DNA from 3 places in the Burkholderia glumae LMG 2196 genome. Region 3 is predicted to be linked to each of the others. Evidence: predicted binding sites of a transcription regulator. Region 3 holds the regulator's gene; each other region holds the start of a gene.
What was found. Region 3 encodes HrcA, which represses chaperone genes, less so after heat shock. Its sites were predicted from a motif close to TTAGCACTCNNNNNNNNNGAGTGCTAA; they were not measured.
Positions count from the first base shown of each region.

Region 1 (5,719 bases), 100 kb from region 3:
CGCGCCGCATTCCGGACAGGTCCAGTTGATCGGCACGTCTTCCCAGCGCGTACCCGGGGCGATGCCTTCGTCCGGCAACCCCGCCTCTTCGTCGTAAATCCAGCCGCAGATCAGGCACATCCAGCTCTTGTATTCCATCGTTCGCCGTGCAAGGGATAGCGTTGTTTGAGAGCCGTGATGGTAACGTGCGAAGGGCCGCGCTGCCTAGCACCGAGATGCGGCCCGGGAACGGTCGGGCCGGGACGGCGCGACCGCTGCGCGCGCATCGATCCCGCCCGGGCGGCACGGCCCGCGCGCCGCCGATGGCCGGGCGAGGCCGCCGTAGGCGCCCGGCCCGGCAAGGCCGCCGCGGGTTATATCTCATTAAAAAAACCGTTTCACGCGCAGCTTTCCCACGCATAATGACCGGCAAGGCACGCCCGCGTGGTGCGCCGCCCGCTCGTTATCTCTTTCCCCGATTTTTCATGTCCAGCAACGCCCCCCCGATCGTCCTCACATTCGGCCTGTCCGATCCCACCGGCGGCTCCGGCCTGCAGGCGGACCTGCTGACACTGGCGAGCATGGGTTGCCACGGCGCGTCGGTGCTGACGGGTTATACGATCCGCGATTCGGCGTCCTGCGACGAGGTCACCGGCCTCGACCCCGATGCCGTGGTCGCGCAGGCCCGCATGCTGCTCGAGGACATGCCCGTGGCCGCCTTCAAGATCGGCGCGACCGCGCGTGCCGAGGTGGTCAGTGCGATCGCCGAGGTGGTGGCCGACTACGACGGCGTGCCGCTCGTGCTGGCGCCAGACTTCACGCTCGACGACGAGCACGTGCTGGCCGCCGACGACCTGCGTGAATCGATCGCGGACCTGCTCGCGCCGCAGACCACGCTGCTGGTGGCCGATCACGCCACGCTGATCGCGCTCGCCCAGCCCGACGGCGACGCGGAGGCGCCGAATCTCGACGCGGCGATCGCGCATCTGCTCTCGCAGGGCTGCGAATACATCCTCGCGACCGAAACCGGCTCGCACCGGCTCGTCAACACGCTGTACGGCGAAGAGGGGCAGATCCGCCAGGACTTGTGGGAGCGCACGCCGCACCGGCTGATGGGCGTGACCGACACCCTCGGCACCGCGATCGCGGCGCTGCTGGCCAACGGCCAGGAGCCGCCCGAGGCCGTGCGCGAAGCGCAGGAATACCTCTATCAGGCCGCCCGCGACGCGTTCCGGCCCGGCATGGGCGCCTGGGTGCCCGACCGCTTCTTCTGGGCGCGCAGCAACGACGATGCGCCGGCCGCGCCGGCCGCACCCGCCACCCCGCCGTTCGGCGCATCACGCCACTGACGGGCCGCCGGCCGGCCGCGTTTCCGGCGTCGCGCGCGGCGCCGAGCAGCCGGGCCGCAAACGACAAAAAACCCGCAATCGCTTGCGGGTTTTTTTTGGCAGACGGGACGCGCATCGCTGCGCGCCCCGCCGATGCAATCGACCGAAGTCGATTACATGTCCATGCCCATGCCGCCCATGCCGCCCGGCATGCCGCCCGGCATCGGTGCGTCTTCCTTCGGCAGTTCGGCAACGGCGGCATCCGTCGTCAGCAGCAGGCCGGCGACCGAAGCAGCGTTCTGCAGCGCGGTGCGCGTGACCTTCGTCGGATCGACCACGCCGGCTTCGACCATGTCGACGTACTCGCCCGTCGCCGCGTTGTAGCCGTAGTTGCCTTGGCCGGCAGCCACCGCCGCGACCACGACGCTCGCTTCTTCGCCGCCGTTCGTGACGATCTGGCGCAGCGGCTCTTCCATCGCGCGCAGCACGATCTTGATGCCGGCGTTCTGGTCGGCGTTGATGCCGACGAGGCCAGCGATCGCGGTGCGAGCGCGGATCAGCGCGACGCCGCCGCCCGGCACGATGCCTTCTTCAACGGCGGCACGCGTGGCGTGCAGCGCATCTTCGACGCGTGCCTTCTTTTCCTTCATTTCCACTTCGGTCGCAGCGCCGACCTTGATCACCGCCACGCCGCCGGCCAGCTTCGCCACGCGCTCTTGCAGCTTTTCGCGGTCGTAGTCCGAGGTCGCTTCCTCGATCTGCGTGCGGATCTGCTTGACACGCGCTTCGATGTTGACGGCTTCGCCGGCGCCATCGATGATCGTCGTGTTTTCCTTGCCCACTTCGATGCGCTTGGCTTGGCCCAGTTCGGCCAGCGTCGCCTTCTCGAGCGTGAGGCCGGTTTCCTCGGCGATGACCTGACCGCCCGTCAGGATCGCGATGTCTTCCAGCATCGCCTTGCGACGGTCGCCGAAGCCCGGTGCCTTGACGGCGACGGTCTTCAGGATGCCGCGGATGTTGTTGACCACCAGCGTGGCCAGCGCTTCGCCTTCGACGTCTTCGGCGATGATCAGCAGCGGACGGCCGGCCTTCGCGACCTGCTCCAGCACCGGCAGCAGATCACGGATGTTCGACACCTTCTTGTCGTGCAGCAGCACGAACGGGTTTTCGAGGACGGCGACTTGCTTGTCCGGGTTGTTGATGAAGTACGGCGACAGGTAGCCGCGGTCGAATTGCATGCCTTCGACGACATCGAGTTCGTCGGCCAGCGACTTGCCGTCTTCGACGGTGATCACGCCTTCCTTGCCGACCTTGTCCATCGCCTCGGCGATGCGGTCACCGATCGATGCGTCGCTGTTCGCCGAGATCGCGCCGACCTGGGCGATTTCCTTGTTGGTCGTGCAGGGCTTGCTGATCTTCTTCAGCTCTTCCACGGCAGCGGTGACGGCCTTGTCGATGCCGCGCTTGAGGTCCATCGGGTTCATGCCCGATGCGACGTACTTCATGCCTTCGCGGACGATCGATTGCGCGAGGACGGTTGCCGTCGTCGTGCCGTCGCCTGCGTTGTCGCTGGTCTTGGAAGCCACTTCCTTGACCATTTGCGCGCCCATGTTCTGGAGCTTGTCCTTCAGCTCGATTTCCTTGGCGACCGACACGCCGTCCTTGGTGACCGTCGGGCCGCCGAACGAACGCTCGAGCACCACGTTGCGGCCCTTCGGACCCAGCGTGACCTTCACTGCATTGGCGAGAATGTTCACGCCTTCAACCATCTTGGAACGGGCGGAATCGCCGAACACGACGTCTTTAGCTGCCATCTTCTAACTCCTTGAATGCTTGGGAATGGATACTGGCGCAAACGCTCAGTTCGCGTTGACCACGGCCATGATGTCTTCTTCGCGCATCACCAGCAGCTCCTGGCCGTCGACCTTGACGGATTGGCCAGCGTACTTGCCGAACAGGACGCGATCGCCAACCTTGACGTCGAGCGCAATCGGAGCGCCCTTGTCGTCACGCTTGCCCGGGCCGATCGCCAGCACTTCGCCCTGATCCGGCTTTTCCGCTGCCGCTTCGGGAATCACGATGCCCGAGGCCGTCTTGGTTTCCTGATCCAGGCGCTTGACGATCACGCGATCGTGCAAAGGACGAAGGTTCATATTCACTCCTCTCTAGATTGAGACTGAAGAACACTGAAGGATGCCGCCTGGCAAGCGCCGGCAGCGTATTGTTAGCACTCTCGTGCAGCGAGTGCTAATTATATGGACGCAGTTTGACAAATTCAAGGACGCGCCAGCATGGTTTTTTGCGGTGGCCGCCGGCCCTCGCTAGGCCCCCGCGCCGGCCGAAACGCCGCCATCCGTCAGGGTTTACCTGCCCCCCGGGCCGCCCCCCGCAGCGCGCCGGCCGGCCCGGCACGCCGCGCGAGCCGTCCCAGACGCGGCACGGATCCGGACGGCGAGATTGGGCGGCACCGGTCAGATACCGCGCTGCACCGGACATGTCACCGGACTGCGGCGCGTGATGACGAGCGGGCCCTGTCGATGGAGTTGCGACTGCGGCGCCGGCCGGATCTGCCTGAAGTCCGGCGGGGACGCCCCGACGAAGCCGACTGGATTGCGATGGCGGCGGCGGGCACATCCGGGTCGCGCTCCGATCCGAATGGCGAGTCGCCGCCCAGCGCCGACTCCGGCAACCGGCAAGCCGGCCATGCCGAGGCGGCGCGGCCGCGTACCGTCCCTCGTCTGCCGCGGAGCGGACTGAACGCGAACCCGCGCCCACAACGGGCGAGCGCGGCCGCGCCCGGCCGCCCGGCCGCCCGGCCGCCCGGCCGCTCAGCCGCTCAGCCGCGCTCGCCGACCAGCTCGATCAGCGCGCGCGCCTGCGCGTCGGCGTCGCCCGTCATCGGTGCGAACGGGAACGGCAGCGCCCCCGCGAGCTGCCGGAACGCGGCGCGGCTGCTGCGCGCGTAGGCGGGATCGTAATGCAGATCGATCAGCGATTCGAACAGTTCGCCGCGCTCGCCGGACTCGGCCAGCCTCTGCCACTCGCGAATTCGCGCGTGGCCGTGCAGCTCGGTCAGGCGCGTGAGCTGCTGCACGAACGCGACCGGATCGTCGAACAGGTGTTCGTAGTCGCGCAGCAGCAGCGCCACGCGTTCGTCGCGCGCGGTCTCCACCGCGACGCAGCGCGCCTCGCGCATGCCGGCGAGGATCGTGTCCGGCAGCGCGATGCGCCCGATCTTGCGGCTCTCCGCCTCGACGAACACCGGCCGCGCCGGATCGAGCCCGCGCAGCGCGAGCACGAGCGCCGTCTCGAAGCCTTTCTGCGTCGGCTGCTCGGCGCCCGGCAGCGCGCCGAGCAGCGAGCCGCGATGCACCGCCAGCCGCTCGAGGTCGAGCGTCTGCGCGCCGGCCCGCGCGAGCGCGCCGAGCAGTTGCGTCTTGCCGCTGCCGGTGCGCCCGGTCAGCACGATGTAGCGGAACCGCGCCGGCAACGCGCCGAGTGCGTCCACCACCGAGCGCCGGTAGGTCTTGTAGCCGCCATCGAGCTGCCGCGCGCGCCAGCCGATCAGGTTCAGCCACGTGGTCATCGAGCCGGAGCGCTTGCCGCCGCGCCAGCAGTAGATGAGCGGGCGCCAGTTCAGCGGCCGGTCCGCGAAGGTGGTCTCGAGGTGGGTGGCGATGTTGCGCGCGACCCAGGCCGCGCCGATCCGCGTGGCCTCGTGCGGCGACTCCTGCTTGTACATCGTGCCGACGATCACGCGCTCGTCGTTGCTGAGCACCGGCGCGTTGAGCGCGCCGGGGATGTGGTCTTCCGCGTATTCGAGCGGCGTGCGCACGTCGATGATCTCGTCGAATTCGTCGACGCGGGACAGCGGAACGAGAAAGGGATTCACGAAAGGGCCAGGAGGGACAAGGAGCGGAACGAGCGGCGGACAGCCCGCGGATTATCGCATGGCGCCCCGCCCTCCCCGCTTTCCCCCGCCCCGCCTGCCTCGGCCCCGTGGCGCGAGCGGCCCGGTTCAGTCGCGCAGCGCGTCGCGGATCGCCGCGAGCCAGAGCGCCACCGCGTGGGCTCCCGGGTCCGGATGGCCGAGCGCGCGCTCGCCGAGATAGCTCGAGCGGCCGCGCTTCGGCAGCAGCGCGGCCGTGCCGGCGGCGCCCTCGGCGGCCGCCGCCGCGCTCGCGTCGAGCGCCTGGCGCAGGTTGCCGGTGGCGTCGAGCGCGGTGCGCAGCGCACGCGCGGCCGGATCGAGTGCATCGACCATGGTGCGGTCGCCGGGATGCGCACCGCCGATCTCGGTGACGCCCGCCACCGCGGCGAGGAACGCATCGGCCCAGGCCGACGCGTCGGGCCGGGCCGCCGCGTCGAGCGCGGCCGCCGCGCGCATCAGCATGGCCGCGTAGAGCGGGCCG
Region 1 is NZ_CP009435.1:1,791,606-1,797,324, reverse strand. Features, by position in the region: gene KS03_RS20705 (rubredoxin) at 1-138, opposite strand, end outside; gene thiD (bifunctional hydroxymethylpyrimidine kinase/phosphomethylpyrimidine kinase) at 465-1,328, shown strand; gene groL (chaperonin GroEL) at 1,481-3,121, opposite strand; gene KS03_RS20690 (co-chaperone GroES) at 3,167-3,460, opposite strand; gene mnmH (tRNA 2-selenouridine(34) synthase MnmH) at 4,144-5,199, opposite strand; gene dhaL (dihydroxyacetone kinase subunit DhaL) at 5,326-5,719, opposite strand, start outside.
Region 1: KS03_RS20690 (co-chaperone GroES) is a predicted target of HrcA. The motif match lies at 3,532-3,558, and genes of this name have one in related genera.

Region 2 (5,719 bases), 1.0 Mb from region 3:
CGCGGCGGCTGGCAGCGACATGTGCTCCGCTTGTGGATGATTGAAAAACGCGTATTTGAGCGCCATCAACAGGACCAGCTTGATGGCCAGCACCACCGACAGATCGCGAATCAGCGTCGGGCCTTGGGTCCAGGAGATGAAGCGCGCGCGCAATGACGGCGGCCCGTCGCGAGGCGCGGATTTGGGGGTGAGGATCAGCGGCATGATCGTGTGGGTAACGCTCGAAAGTGAGGAAGACGAACCGGCGAAAAATCGCCGTTTTACGTCAAGTGCAGCACTGCAATTTTAAAATTGTGCGCTGCGATAATTGACCACGCTGATGCGGCAGACAGTCGCGAAACGGCCCCTAACGTTTGATGTGACTCAAATGGCGATTGAGTGACGCGCTGAGTGCCTGAACGGCGGTCGATTGCGGAACAGGCGCCGGTATTATTTATAGTTCGTGGTCCGGACCTTGTCAGCGTTGTCTGTCATCGTGCGACGATCGGCGTCATGCGCGCCGAGAACGATCGGTCGACCGGCGAGCAGAACTGGGCAGGAAAAGAGGCGGAAGCGCGGCAGAAGCGCGCGCCATCAAACAGAAAGGCCTGCGGTGGAGCCACCGCAGGCCTTGGAACTTCGAACCGAACGCCGTCGCCGCTACGGGCGGCCGCGCGCGTCAGGCATAGGCGGCGAGCGCCGCGCGCATCTTCTTCATCGCGCTCGCCTCGATCTGGCGAATGCGCTCGGCCGATACACCGAATTCGGCCGCTAGATCGTGCAGCGTCGAGCCCCCCGAGCCGTCGTCGCCGACGTTCAGCCAGCGCGCCTCGATGATGCGGCGGCTGCGCGTGTCGAGCGAGTCGAGCGCCTCCGAGATGCCTTCCGTCTGCAGGCGGTCGCGCTGGCGCGAGGCGAGCACGGCGGTCGGCTCGTTGTGCGAATCGGCCAGATAGGCGATGGGCGCGAACGATTCCTCGCCATCCTCCACTTGCCCTTCGAGGGCGATGTCGCCACCCGACAGGCGCGTTTCCATTTCAGCCACGTCTTCGCGCTTGACGTTCAACTCCTGCGCGAGGCCGTCGATTTCCTCGGGCGTCATTGCCTGCATGCCCTTCTTGTGGCTGCGCAGGTTGAAGAACAGCTTGCGCTGCGCCTTCGTGGTGGCGACCTTCACCATGCGCCAGTTGCGCAGGATGTATTCGTGGATCTCGGCCTTGATCCAGTGGATCGCATACGAGACGAGGCGCACGTTCTGGTCGGTATCGAAGCGCTTGACGGCCTTCATCAGGCCGATGTTGCCTTCCTGGATCAGGTCGCCGTGCGGCAGGCCGTAGCCGAGATAATTGCGTGCGATCGACACCACCAGACGCAGGTGCGAGAGCACCAGCCGGCGGGCCGATTCGAGATTCTGCTGATCGCGGAATTCCGTCGCATACTGACGCTCTTCCTCGGGCGTCAGCATCGGGATCCGGTTCACGGCCTGAATGTAGGCGTCGATGTTGCCGAGCTGGCCGGGCAACATCGAATTCGAGGCGAGCGCCAGCGCGCCTGCCGTAGAGGCCTTCGCCGGCACCGGGCCGAGAGTGTTCGGAAGGGTCAGAGCATTGCTCACATAAACTCCTTTGGAATCAGGGACGAGCCCCGTAACAAGACGATTCCACGAGACTATCTTAGCACTCTCGTCAGGAGAGTGCTAAACACTTAGAGGGGACAGGGCCATTGGAGTTCCCTATATCCTATTGACGAGTGCGTTTCGATAGATTCGAACATGGCCCTACGTGTCGTGAATATGCAAATCGACGTGCTTTCCTGAGATTTTCAGGAAACGATTTCGACTATTGTGGCTTGAGAAGCAAACTGTTTCTCCCAACGATGCCAATTAGAAAAATCCTTTACCATAAGATGCTTTCGTTTTTTGAGCCGGCCGCGACGATCGCGGCGGCGCTCCATTCAACCCCGGAATCTGGAGTGAAGGATGCACAACAAGAAAAATCTCAGGGCGGGACGGTGGCTGGCCGGCGCGGCGCTGGCAGTGACGCTGTCGAGCGGATGCAATGCCGCGTTCGCCGATCGATGGGGGGTGCAGGTGGCAGGCGGCATCGCCGACCACGACATGAAGAAGGCGGAGCTCGGCATCGTCTGGGATCCGGGTTGGTCGTGGTGGCAGGTCGGCGATTGGCATTTCACGTTTGTCGCCGAAGGTCACGCGGCGTATTGGCATTATGGTGGAGACCACGCGGTCAATGCGAACATCGGTGAGTTCGGGGTCACGCCGGTGTTACGTTTCATCAAGCGTAGCGGCGACGTGCGCCCGTTTCTCGAGGCCGGGGTCGGCGTGCGCCTGCTCACGCATCCGCACATCGCCGCCAACTACACGATGTCGACGGCCTTCCAGTTCGCCGACATGGTCGGGGTGGGCGCGCAGTTCGGCCACCGCCAGCAGTATCTGGCCGGCTTCCGTTTCCAGCACGAGTCGAACGCGGGTATCAAAGATCCGAATCCTGGTATAAATTTCAGCCAAATCTATCTGCAGTACAACTTCTAAGCGGCACGCGCGGCGGGCGCGGGGCCTGGGAGTACGGTGATGGTGGCGAAGATGATCGATGCGATTCGCGAGCTCGAGCGTGACCGGTTCCGCGCGATGGTCGAAGGTGACGGCGAGGCGCTCGACGCGCTGCTGTCCGACAGCGCCTATTACGTGCATACGAATGGCAAGCGCGAATCGAAGCAGCAGCTCATCGACGCGATCGTTGCCGGTCGCCGCCGCTATCGCCAGATCGAGGTGCAGACCCAGGACGTGATGCCGATCGGCGGCGAGGCGTTCGTCGTGACGGGGCGCGTGATCGTCGAGCTGGAGGCCAACAACGGCGGCATCGTGTTTCCGGTGGCCTACACTGCGCTGCAGGCTCAGGAACAGGGCCGCTGGCGCCTGCTCGTCTGGCACGCGACGCGTTGCGCCACCGAAACCTAGGCGTCGCGGTCGCGCGGCGCGAGGCCGTTAGCGGGTGCCTCGCAGGTTTGTTTCGTGGCGGCCAGTCAGGCCGCCTTTTTTGCGCCCGTGCGCCGTGGATCTCACGGGGCGGTGGCGCAGTGCATGCGGCCGCGCCGCAAGCCGAGGCGCCAAGCGCCCCACCGCGGGCGGCGGGCGGCCGTCCGGCCCGCGAGCCTCAGGCCGCGGCGCGACGGTCCGCGCAATGCCAGCCGGAACGGTTGAGCGCGCTAATGACCGCATCGACGGCGGCCACCGCCGGTTCCTCGTGGATCCCCACCCCGTAGCGCAGCGCGGCGCCGCCGAGCCGCGCGCCGACGAACACGGCGCAGCGGCCGTCCCGGCCGCGCAGCGCCTCGATCGATGCCACTTCGACCGTCGTGCCGGCCGCAGCGGAGAACGCCGCCGCGGCCTGCACGGCGATTGCCTCCACGGTGTCGCTCGCGAGCGTCCCGCCGGCCGCAATTTCCCGCCGCTGCCAGGTCATCGTGCTGCCGACGCGCGCGGCCGGCCCGGTGGTCTCCAGATACTCGCGGCGGAACAGCGCGCAGATCGCCTCGCCCGTCACTTCCTCGCCGGAGCGGTCGGCCACCGCCTGCACCGCACGGCTGAACTCGATCTGCACGCGGCGCGGCGGCGCGAAGCCCATGCCGCGTTCGAGCAGGTAGGTAGCGCCGCCCTTGCCGGACTGGCTGTTGACGCGGATCACCGCTTGGTAGCCGCGGCCGAGATCGGCCGGATCGATCGGCAGATAGGGCACTTCCCAGGGGGCGTCGGCGCGCTGCCGCGCGAGGCCCTTGCGGATCGCGTCCTGATGCGAGCCCGAGAACGCCGTGAAGACGAGATCGCCCGCATACGGATGGCGCGGATGCACCGGCAACTGGTTGCAGCGCTCGACCACGGCGCGTACCGCGTCGATATCCGAGAAGTCGAGGCCCGGATCGATGCCCTGCGTGTAGAGATTGAGCGCGAGCGTGACGAGATCGACGTTGCCGGTGCGCTCGCCGTTGCCGAACAGGCAGCCCTCGACGCGGTCCGCGCCGGCCAGCAGCGCGAGCTCGGTCGCAGCCACCGCGGTGCCGCGATCGTTGTGCGGATGCACCGACAGCACGATGCTGTCGCGATAGCCGAGGTTGCGGTCCATCCACTCGATCTGGTCGGCAAACACGTTCGGTGTCGAGGCCTCGACCGTGGCCGGCAGGTTGACGATCATCTTGTGGTCGCGGGTCGGGCGCCAGGTCTGGGCAACCGCGTCGCAGACTTCGCGCGCGAAGCTCAGCTCGGTCATGCTGAAGGTTTCGGGCGAGTACTGATAGGTCCAGTGCGTGCCCGGGCGCGCCTGCGCCTGCTCCTTGATCATCCGCGTGCCGTCCACCGCCAGCGCCTTCACCTGCTCCTTCGAGAGACCGAACACGATCTGGCGAAACGACGGCGCGATCGCGTTGTAAAGATGGACGATCGCGCGCGGCGCGCCTTCGAGCGCCTCGAAGGTGCGAGCAATCAAGTCCTCGCGCGACTGCACCAGCACCTCGATCGTCACGTCTTCCGGGATCCGCCGCTCGTCGATCAGCTTGCGCACGAAGTCGAAATCGGTCTGCGAGGCCGACGGGAAGCCGACCTCGATCTCCTTGAAGCCGATCGCGACGAGCATCTCGAAGAATTCGAGCTTCTGCTCGATGCGCATCGGCTCGATCAGCGACTGGTTGCCGTCGCGCAGGTCGGTGGACATCCAGATCGGCGCCTGCGTGATCGTGCGGGATGGCCATTTGCGGCCGTTCAGGCGAACGGGTTCGAATGGGCGGTACTTGTCGGCGGGGTTGCGCTGCATGGTGGCCTCGAGGCGATGCGGTCGCGAGCGAAGACGGGGCGGCAGCCGGATGGCGGCTGCCTGCGCACGGGCCGCACGGCTTCGCGGCCGGCATGCGGCGGATCTTCGCGATCGCCCGACGGATGGACGGACGACGGCTGACGACTACGGGTTAAGAAAAACGAGAGGGAACTGCGGGAACGGCTCAGGGGGGACCGTGCCGGAAGCACGGCGCGACGACAGCCTTACGCTAGTCGTAGCGATAGCGACCGCGCTAGGCGGCCGGAGGTAATTCGGAGGGGGTTCGGAATGGAACGCATGGCGACAACTCTAATGCGGCAGGTCACGCGTTGTCAAATGCCGCCACGAGATCGCGTCTCATGCACGCCGTTCGCATCGCCGCAGCCTTGCCGCGCTCGCGCCGCCCGCCGCGTTCAGGCTTCGACGCGCACGATCCGCAGGATCGTCTCGACCTGGCGCGCGAGCGCGTCGGGCACGGGCACGGCGCCGTCGAGCACGGCGCGGGTCCAGGCGGCCGTGGTCGCCGCGTCCTTCGACTCGGGCAGTGCGACGGGCGGCGCATCGGGTGACGAGCGCTCCGGCGCCAGCAGCGTCTCGCAGCGCCCGTCGTGGAGCCAGTCCACCTGCACCTGCCGGCGCGTGTCGGCCACCGCCTCGCCCTCGGTGCCGCGTGCGAGCAGCGCACCGCCGGCGGCCGCCTCCGGATGCTCGACGAACAACTGCGCGAGGCTGTCGCGATAGGGGGGATGCGTGTAGTTCACGAGGCGCAGCCCGAACGGCTCGAACGGCTGCAGCAGCTTCACCAGCGTGTGCGTGGAGTTGCGCACGCCCAGCACGCGGCGCAGCGCCAGCAGGCGCGCGAGCTTCGGCGCGAGCACGTCGAGCGGCGCGAAGGCGACGTGCCGCTCGGCCAGCGCGCG
Region 2 is NZ_CP009435.1:655,638-661,356, reverse strand. Features, by position in the region: gene cydP (cytochrome oxidase putative small subunit CydP) at 1-204, opposite strand, end outside; gene rpoH (RNA polymerase sigma factor RpoH) at 659-1,594, opposite strand; gene KS03_RS15515 (acyloxyacyl hydrolase) at 1,958-2,527, shown strand; gene KS03_RS15510 (nuclear transport factor 2 family protein) at 2,567-2,953, shown strand; gene leuA (2-isopropylmalate synthase) at 3,150-4,799, opposite strand; gene ybiB (DNA-binding protein YbiB) at 5,213-5,719, opposite strand, start outside.
Region 2: rpoH (RNA polymerase sigma factor RpoH) is a predicted target of HrcA. The motif match lies at 1,653-1,679, and genes of this name have one in related genera.

Region 3 (5,719 bases):
CGGTTCGGTCGAAATTCGGTGATTCATCGGATCTTTCCCGTCTCAGTGGCCGTCGCGCGGCCGGTTCGCCGTCATGCCGCCGCGTCGGCCGGCGCCGGCGCGCGCACCGGCCAGCCCTGCAGGTTCTCGGCCACGATCTGGCCGAGCGCGTCGATCCAGGCCGGCGACGCGTTCAGGCACGGAATCCGGTGGAACGTCCCGCCGCCGCCGTGCAGAAACTCGTCGCGCACCTCCATGCCGATCTCCTCGATCGTTTCGAGGCAGTCGGCCGTGAAGCCCGGGCAGAACACGTCGGCGCGCCTGACGCCGGCCGCGCCGAGTTCGCGCAGCGTCGGCGCCGTGTAGGGCTGCAGCCATTCGGCCTTGCCGAAGCGCGACTGGAACGTGACGCGGCATTCGAGCGGGGTCAGTTCGAGTGCGGCCATCAGCAACGCGCCCGTCTGCTGGCACTGGTCATGATAGGGGTCGCCGAGGTCGAGCGTGCGCTTGGGCACGCCGTGGAAGCTCAGCACCAGCTTGTCGCCGGCCGCGAAATCGGGGCGCCCGTGCTCGGCCCAGTATTGGCGGACCTGCTCGGCGAGCGCGTGGATGTAGGCGGGATGATCGGCGTAGTGGCGCAGCGTGCGGACCTCGAGCTGGTTGCGCATGCGGCCGAGCGCGGCGAACGCAGCGTCGAACGCGGTGGCCGTGGTCGACGACGAGTACTGCGGATACATCGGCACCAGCAACACGCGCTCGGTGCCGGCGCGCTTCAGCTGGCCGAGCACCGTGCCGATGTCGGGCGTGCCGTAGCGCATCGCGTAGTCGATCAGCACCTGGTAGCCGTTCGCGGCGAACAGCGGGCGCAGGCCCTCGACCTGCCGTTCGGTATACACGCGCAGCGGCGAGCCCTCGGGCATCCACACCGACCGGTATTTCTTCGCCGAGGCGCGCGAACGCAGCGGCAGGATCAGCCCGCGCAGGATCGGCTGCCAGGCGATGGCCGGGATTTCGACCACGCGCGGGTCCGACAGGAACTGCGCGAGGTAGCGCCGCACCGCGCCCGGAGTGGGCGCGTCGGGCGTACCGAGATTGACGAGCAGGACGGCGACGCGATGCGCCGCGGCGTGTTGCGACGGTGGTTCGAGATCAAAACGCATGAACGGAAGGTGGGCCTGGGCACCGGATCGAACGAGCCTCATTATAGCGAGGCCGCCGCGGCGCGACCGATGCCGCCCCAATGCCTCCGGCGCACGTATCGGCAAGGCCGGCCCGCCGGCGCGGCGGGCCCGGCGCTACTGCTGGCTCAGCGTCAGCGACAGCAGGCGCGCGGTGATGTCGACGATCGGGATCACGCGGTGGTAGGCCATCCGGGTCGGCCCGATCACGCCGAGCGTGCCGACGATCTTGCCGTTGACCTCGTAGGGCGCCGTCACGACGCTCATTTCGTCGATCGGCACCAGCGTCGATTCCCCGCCGATGAAGATCTGCACGCCCTGCGCGTGGCTCGACACGTCGAGCAACTGCAGCAGGCTCGTCTTCTGGTCGAACACGTCGAACAGCTTGCGCAGCCGCGCCATGTCAGACGACAGGTCGGCCACCTCGAGCAAATTGCGTTCACCCGAGATCAGCACCGTGTCCTCGTCGTCGGAGGTCTCGGTGCTGGCGGTGACGGCCGCGTGCATCAGCGCCGTCATGTCGTCGCGCAGCGCGTCGATTTCCTCGCGCAAGCGGCGCCGGACCTCGTCGAACGACAGCCCGGCGAAATTGGCGTTGATGTAGTTCGAGGCCTCGGTCAGCTGCGACGACGAATAATCGCGCTGGGTGGCCATCATCCGGTTCTGCACGTCGCCTTCGGGCGTCACGATGATCAGCAGGATGCGCTTGTCCGACAGCCGCATGAACTCGACCTGCTTGAACACGTGGCTGCGGCGCGGCGTGAGCACCACGCCGGCGAACTGCGAGAGGTTCGACAGCACGCTGGCCGCGGCCGCCACCACCTTCTGCTGCGGCTCGCCCGCCTGCAGCGTGGTCTGCACGAGCCGCGTCACGGCCTCGTCGTCGATTGGCGATTCCACGCTCAGCAGCGTGTCGACGAACATCCGGTAGCCGCGCGGGGTCGGCACGCGGCCCGCCGAGGTGTGCGGGCTCGACACGAGGCCGAGCTCCTCCAGGTCGGACATCACGTTGCGGATGGTGGCCGGGCTCAGTTCGAGACCGGAGTACCGGGACAACGTGCGCGAGCCGACCGGCTGACCGTCGGCGATATACCGTTCGATCAGGGTCTTGAGGAGGGTGCGGGCGCGAGGATCTAACATGACGGAAAATTCTAGCGCAACCGGGCGGCGCCCGCGAGATTTCCGGCGAGCGCCCCGTCGCCCGGGCCGCCCGCCGCTCGGCCGGTTCCTTTTCGTCATCCAGCTATGGTGTAATGCCGGCATGAAAACCGGTAACCTGTTCCAGACCGTCGCGCTCGTGGGGCGCAGCAGCACGCCCGGCATCGCCGAACCGCTCGCCGCGCTCGCCGCCGCCATCGCCAAGCGCGGGCTGGAGGTGGTGTTCGAGGCCGCCACGGCACGCGAATACGGCATCGAGGGCCACCCGGCGCTGACGCCGAGCGAGATCGGCGCGCGCGCCGATCTCGCGATCGTGCTCGGCGGCGACGGCACGATGCTCGGCATCGGGCGCCAGCTGGCGCCTTACCGGACTCCGCTGATCGGCATCAACCATGGCCGGCTCGGCTTCATCACCGACATTTCCGCCTCGGACATGCTCGAACTCGTGCCGCAGATGCTGTCGGGCAGCTTCGAGCGCGAGGAGCGCACGCTGCTCGAGGCGCGCATCGTGCGCAACGGCGAACCGATCTATCACGCGCTCGCCTTCAACGACGTGGTGGTCAACCGCAGCGGCTTCTCCGGGATGGCGGAACTGCGTGTATCGGTGGACGGCCGCTTCATGTACAACCAGCGCTCGGACGGCCTGATCGTCGCCACGCCGACCGGCTCGACGGCCTACGCGCTGTCCTCGGCCGGGCCGATCCTGCACCCGCAGCTGCAGGGCATCGTGCTGGTGCCGATCGCGCCGCATTCGCTGTCGAACCGCCCGATCGTGCTGCCCGACGACGTCAAGGTCGGCATCCAGATCATCGGCGGGCGCGACGTCAACGTGAACTTCGACATGCAGTCGTTCACCGCGCTGCAACTGAACGACACGATCGAGGTGCGGCGCTCGCGGCACACCGTGCCGTTCCTGCACCCGGTCGGCTACAGCTATTACACGACGCTGCGCAAGAAGCTGCACTGGAACGAGCATCCGTCGCACGACGACGATCCGCAATCCTGACGCGGCCGCGCCCGACATCATGCTTCGTCATCTCTCGATCCGCGACTTCGTCATCGTCGCCCGGCTCGACCTAGAATTCGACGCCGGCTTCACCGTGTTCTCCGGCGAAACCGGCGCCGGCAAGTCGATCCTGATCGACGCGCTGGCGCTCGCGCTCGGCGAGCGCGCCGACGCCAGCGTGGTGCGCGCCGGCTGCCAGCGCGCCGACATCACCGCCGAGTTCACGCTGCACGACCGCGTCGCGCAATGGCTCGACGCCCATGCGTTCGACGCCGACGACAGCGTGATGCTGCGCCGCGTCATCGACGCGAGCGGCCGCTCGCGCGCCTTCATCAACGGCACCAGCGCGACGCTGTCGCAACTGCGCGAACTGGGCGAGATGCTGGTGGACATCCACGGCCAGCACGCGCACCAGCTGCTGATGCGCCCCGACGCGCAGCGCGAGCTGCTCGACACCCACGCCGGGCTTGCCGCCGAGGCGGCGGCGGTCGCGCGCGGCTGGCGCGCGTGGCGCGACGCGCTGCAGAAGATCGAGGCCGCGCAGGTCCACGAACGCGAGCTGCAGCTCGAACGCGAGAAGCTGGCCTGGCAGCTCGCCGAGCTCGACAAGCTCGCGCCGCAGCCCGGCGAATGGGCCGAGGTGAATGCCGAGCACGGCCGGCTCACCCACTCGGCGAGCCTGATCCGCGGCGTGCAGGGCGCGCTGCTCGCGATCTCGGAGTCCGACGACGCGCTGCTGCGGCAGCTCGGCGGCGTGATCTCGAAGGTACGCCAGCTCGCCTCGATCGATCCGACGCTCAACGACGTGCTGGCCGCGCTCGATCCGGCCGAGATCCAGCTGCGCGAGGCCGGCTATTCGCTGTCGCACTACGCGCAGCGGCTCGAACTCGATCCGGAACGGCTCGCGCAGGTCGAAGCGCGGCTCGACGCGCTGCACACGGCGGCGCGCAAGTTCCGGCTGCCGCCCGACACGCTGCACGACGAACACATGGCGCGCCGCGAGCAACTGGCCGCGCTCGACGCGGCAGCCGACCTCAGCGCGCTCGAGGACGCGGCCGAGCGCGCGAAGCAGGCCTATCTGGCCGACGCGCGCGCGCTGTCCGAGGCACGCGCACAGGCGGCCGGCGCGCTCGGCGCGGCGGTCACGGCCGCGATGCAGGAACTGTCGATGGCGGGCGGCAGCTTCGAGGTGACGCTGGTAGCGCTCGCCGAGGGCGGCGCGCACGGGCTGGAGCAGGTCGAATTCCGCGTCGCGGGGCACCCCGGCGTACCGCCGCGGCCGCTCGCGAAGGTCGCCTCGGGCGGCGAACTCGCGCGCATCAGCCTCGCGCTGGCGGTGATCGCGAGCGCCGCCAGCCTCACGCCGACGCTGATCTTCGACGAAGTGGACACCGGCATCGGCGGCGGCGTGGCGGAGGTGGTCGGGCGGCTGCTGCACCAGCTCGGCCGCGACCGGCAGGTGCTCTGCGTCACGCACCTGCCGCAGGTGGCCGCGCGCGGCGATCACCATTTCCAGGTCGCCAAGGGGCTCGACGCGGCCGGCGGCACCGTCTCGACCGTCACGCCGCTCGACCGCGCGAGCCGCATCGAGGAAGTCGCGCGGATGCTCGGCGGGCTCGAGATCACGGCCACCACGCGCAAGCACGCGAGGGAAATGCTGGCGGCCTAACGCCTAGCCGCCGACGCGCGCACCGTGGCCGCCCTTCCCCGCCCCGGTGCCCGCCGCTCGGCCGAGACCTGCTTCGGGCGCGGGCCCGTCCGTTTCCGCTGCCGCGCCAGCTGGCGCCGCACCGCGTCCTCGCAGGCGCCGAAGCCGGGGGCCGACGGCGCCAAGCGCGACAAGGCCGGCCTGACGAAGCCGTCGCAGCCGGCCCTCAGCCCCCGCTCGAACGCCGCTCGGGCCCCCGGGGGCGCCCTGCTCAGCCCTGCGGATCGGCCGCCGCCGCGGCCGGCGCCACGCCTCCGAACACGCGCTGCCAGAGCGCCAGCACGGCCGCGCGCTCGGCCGCCACTGTCTCGCTCGGCACGCGCGCCTTCTCCATGCCGTCGAGCCGCAGCTGATGCTGGCGCTTGCGATAGCGCCGGTAGGCGGCCCCCACCGTCTCGGCCTCGGTCTCGTCCATCAGCCCAAGTCGCGCGACCTCGCGCAGCAGCGCGATGTTGCCGGTATTGCGGATCAGCTCCGGATCGCGCGCGGCGTGCAGCAGCACCCAGTACTGGACGATGAACTCGATGTCCACCATGCCGCCGCGATCGTGCTTGAGGTCGAACAGCTCGCCGTGGTTCGGATGGCCGGCCGCCACCTTGTCGCGCATCCCGACGATCTCGCGCGCCAGCAGCTCGCCGTCGCGCGGCGTGGTCAGCACCTGTTCGCGGATCGCCTCGAACGCGGCGCCGA
Region 3 is NZ_CP009435.1:1,687,763-1,693,481, reverse strand. Features, by position in the region: gene KS03_RS20280 (RNA-binding S4 domain-containing protein) at 1-27, opposite strand, end outside; gene hemH (ferrochelatase) at 72-1,139, opposite strand; gene hrcA (heat-inducible transcriptional repressor HrcA) at 1,275-2,297, opposite strand; gene KS03_RS20265 (NAD kinase) at 2,296-3,321, shown strand; gene recN (DNA repair protein RecN) at 3,341-4,990, shown strand; gene glnE (bifunctional [glutamate--ammonia ligase]-adenylyl-L-tyrosine phosphorylase/[glutamate--ammonia-ligase] adenylyltransferase) at 5,241-5,719, opposite strand, start outside.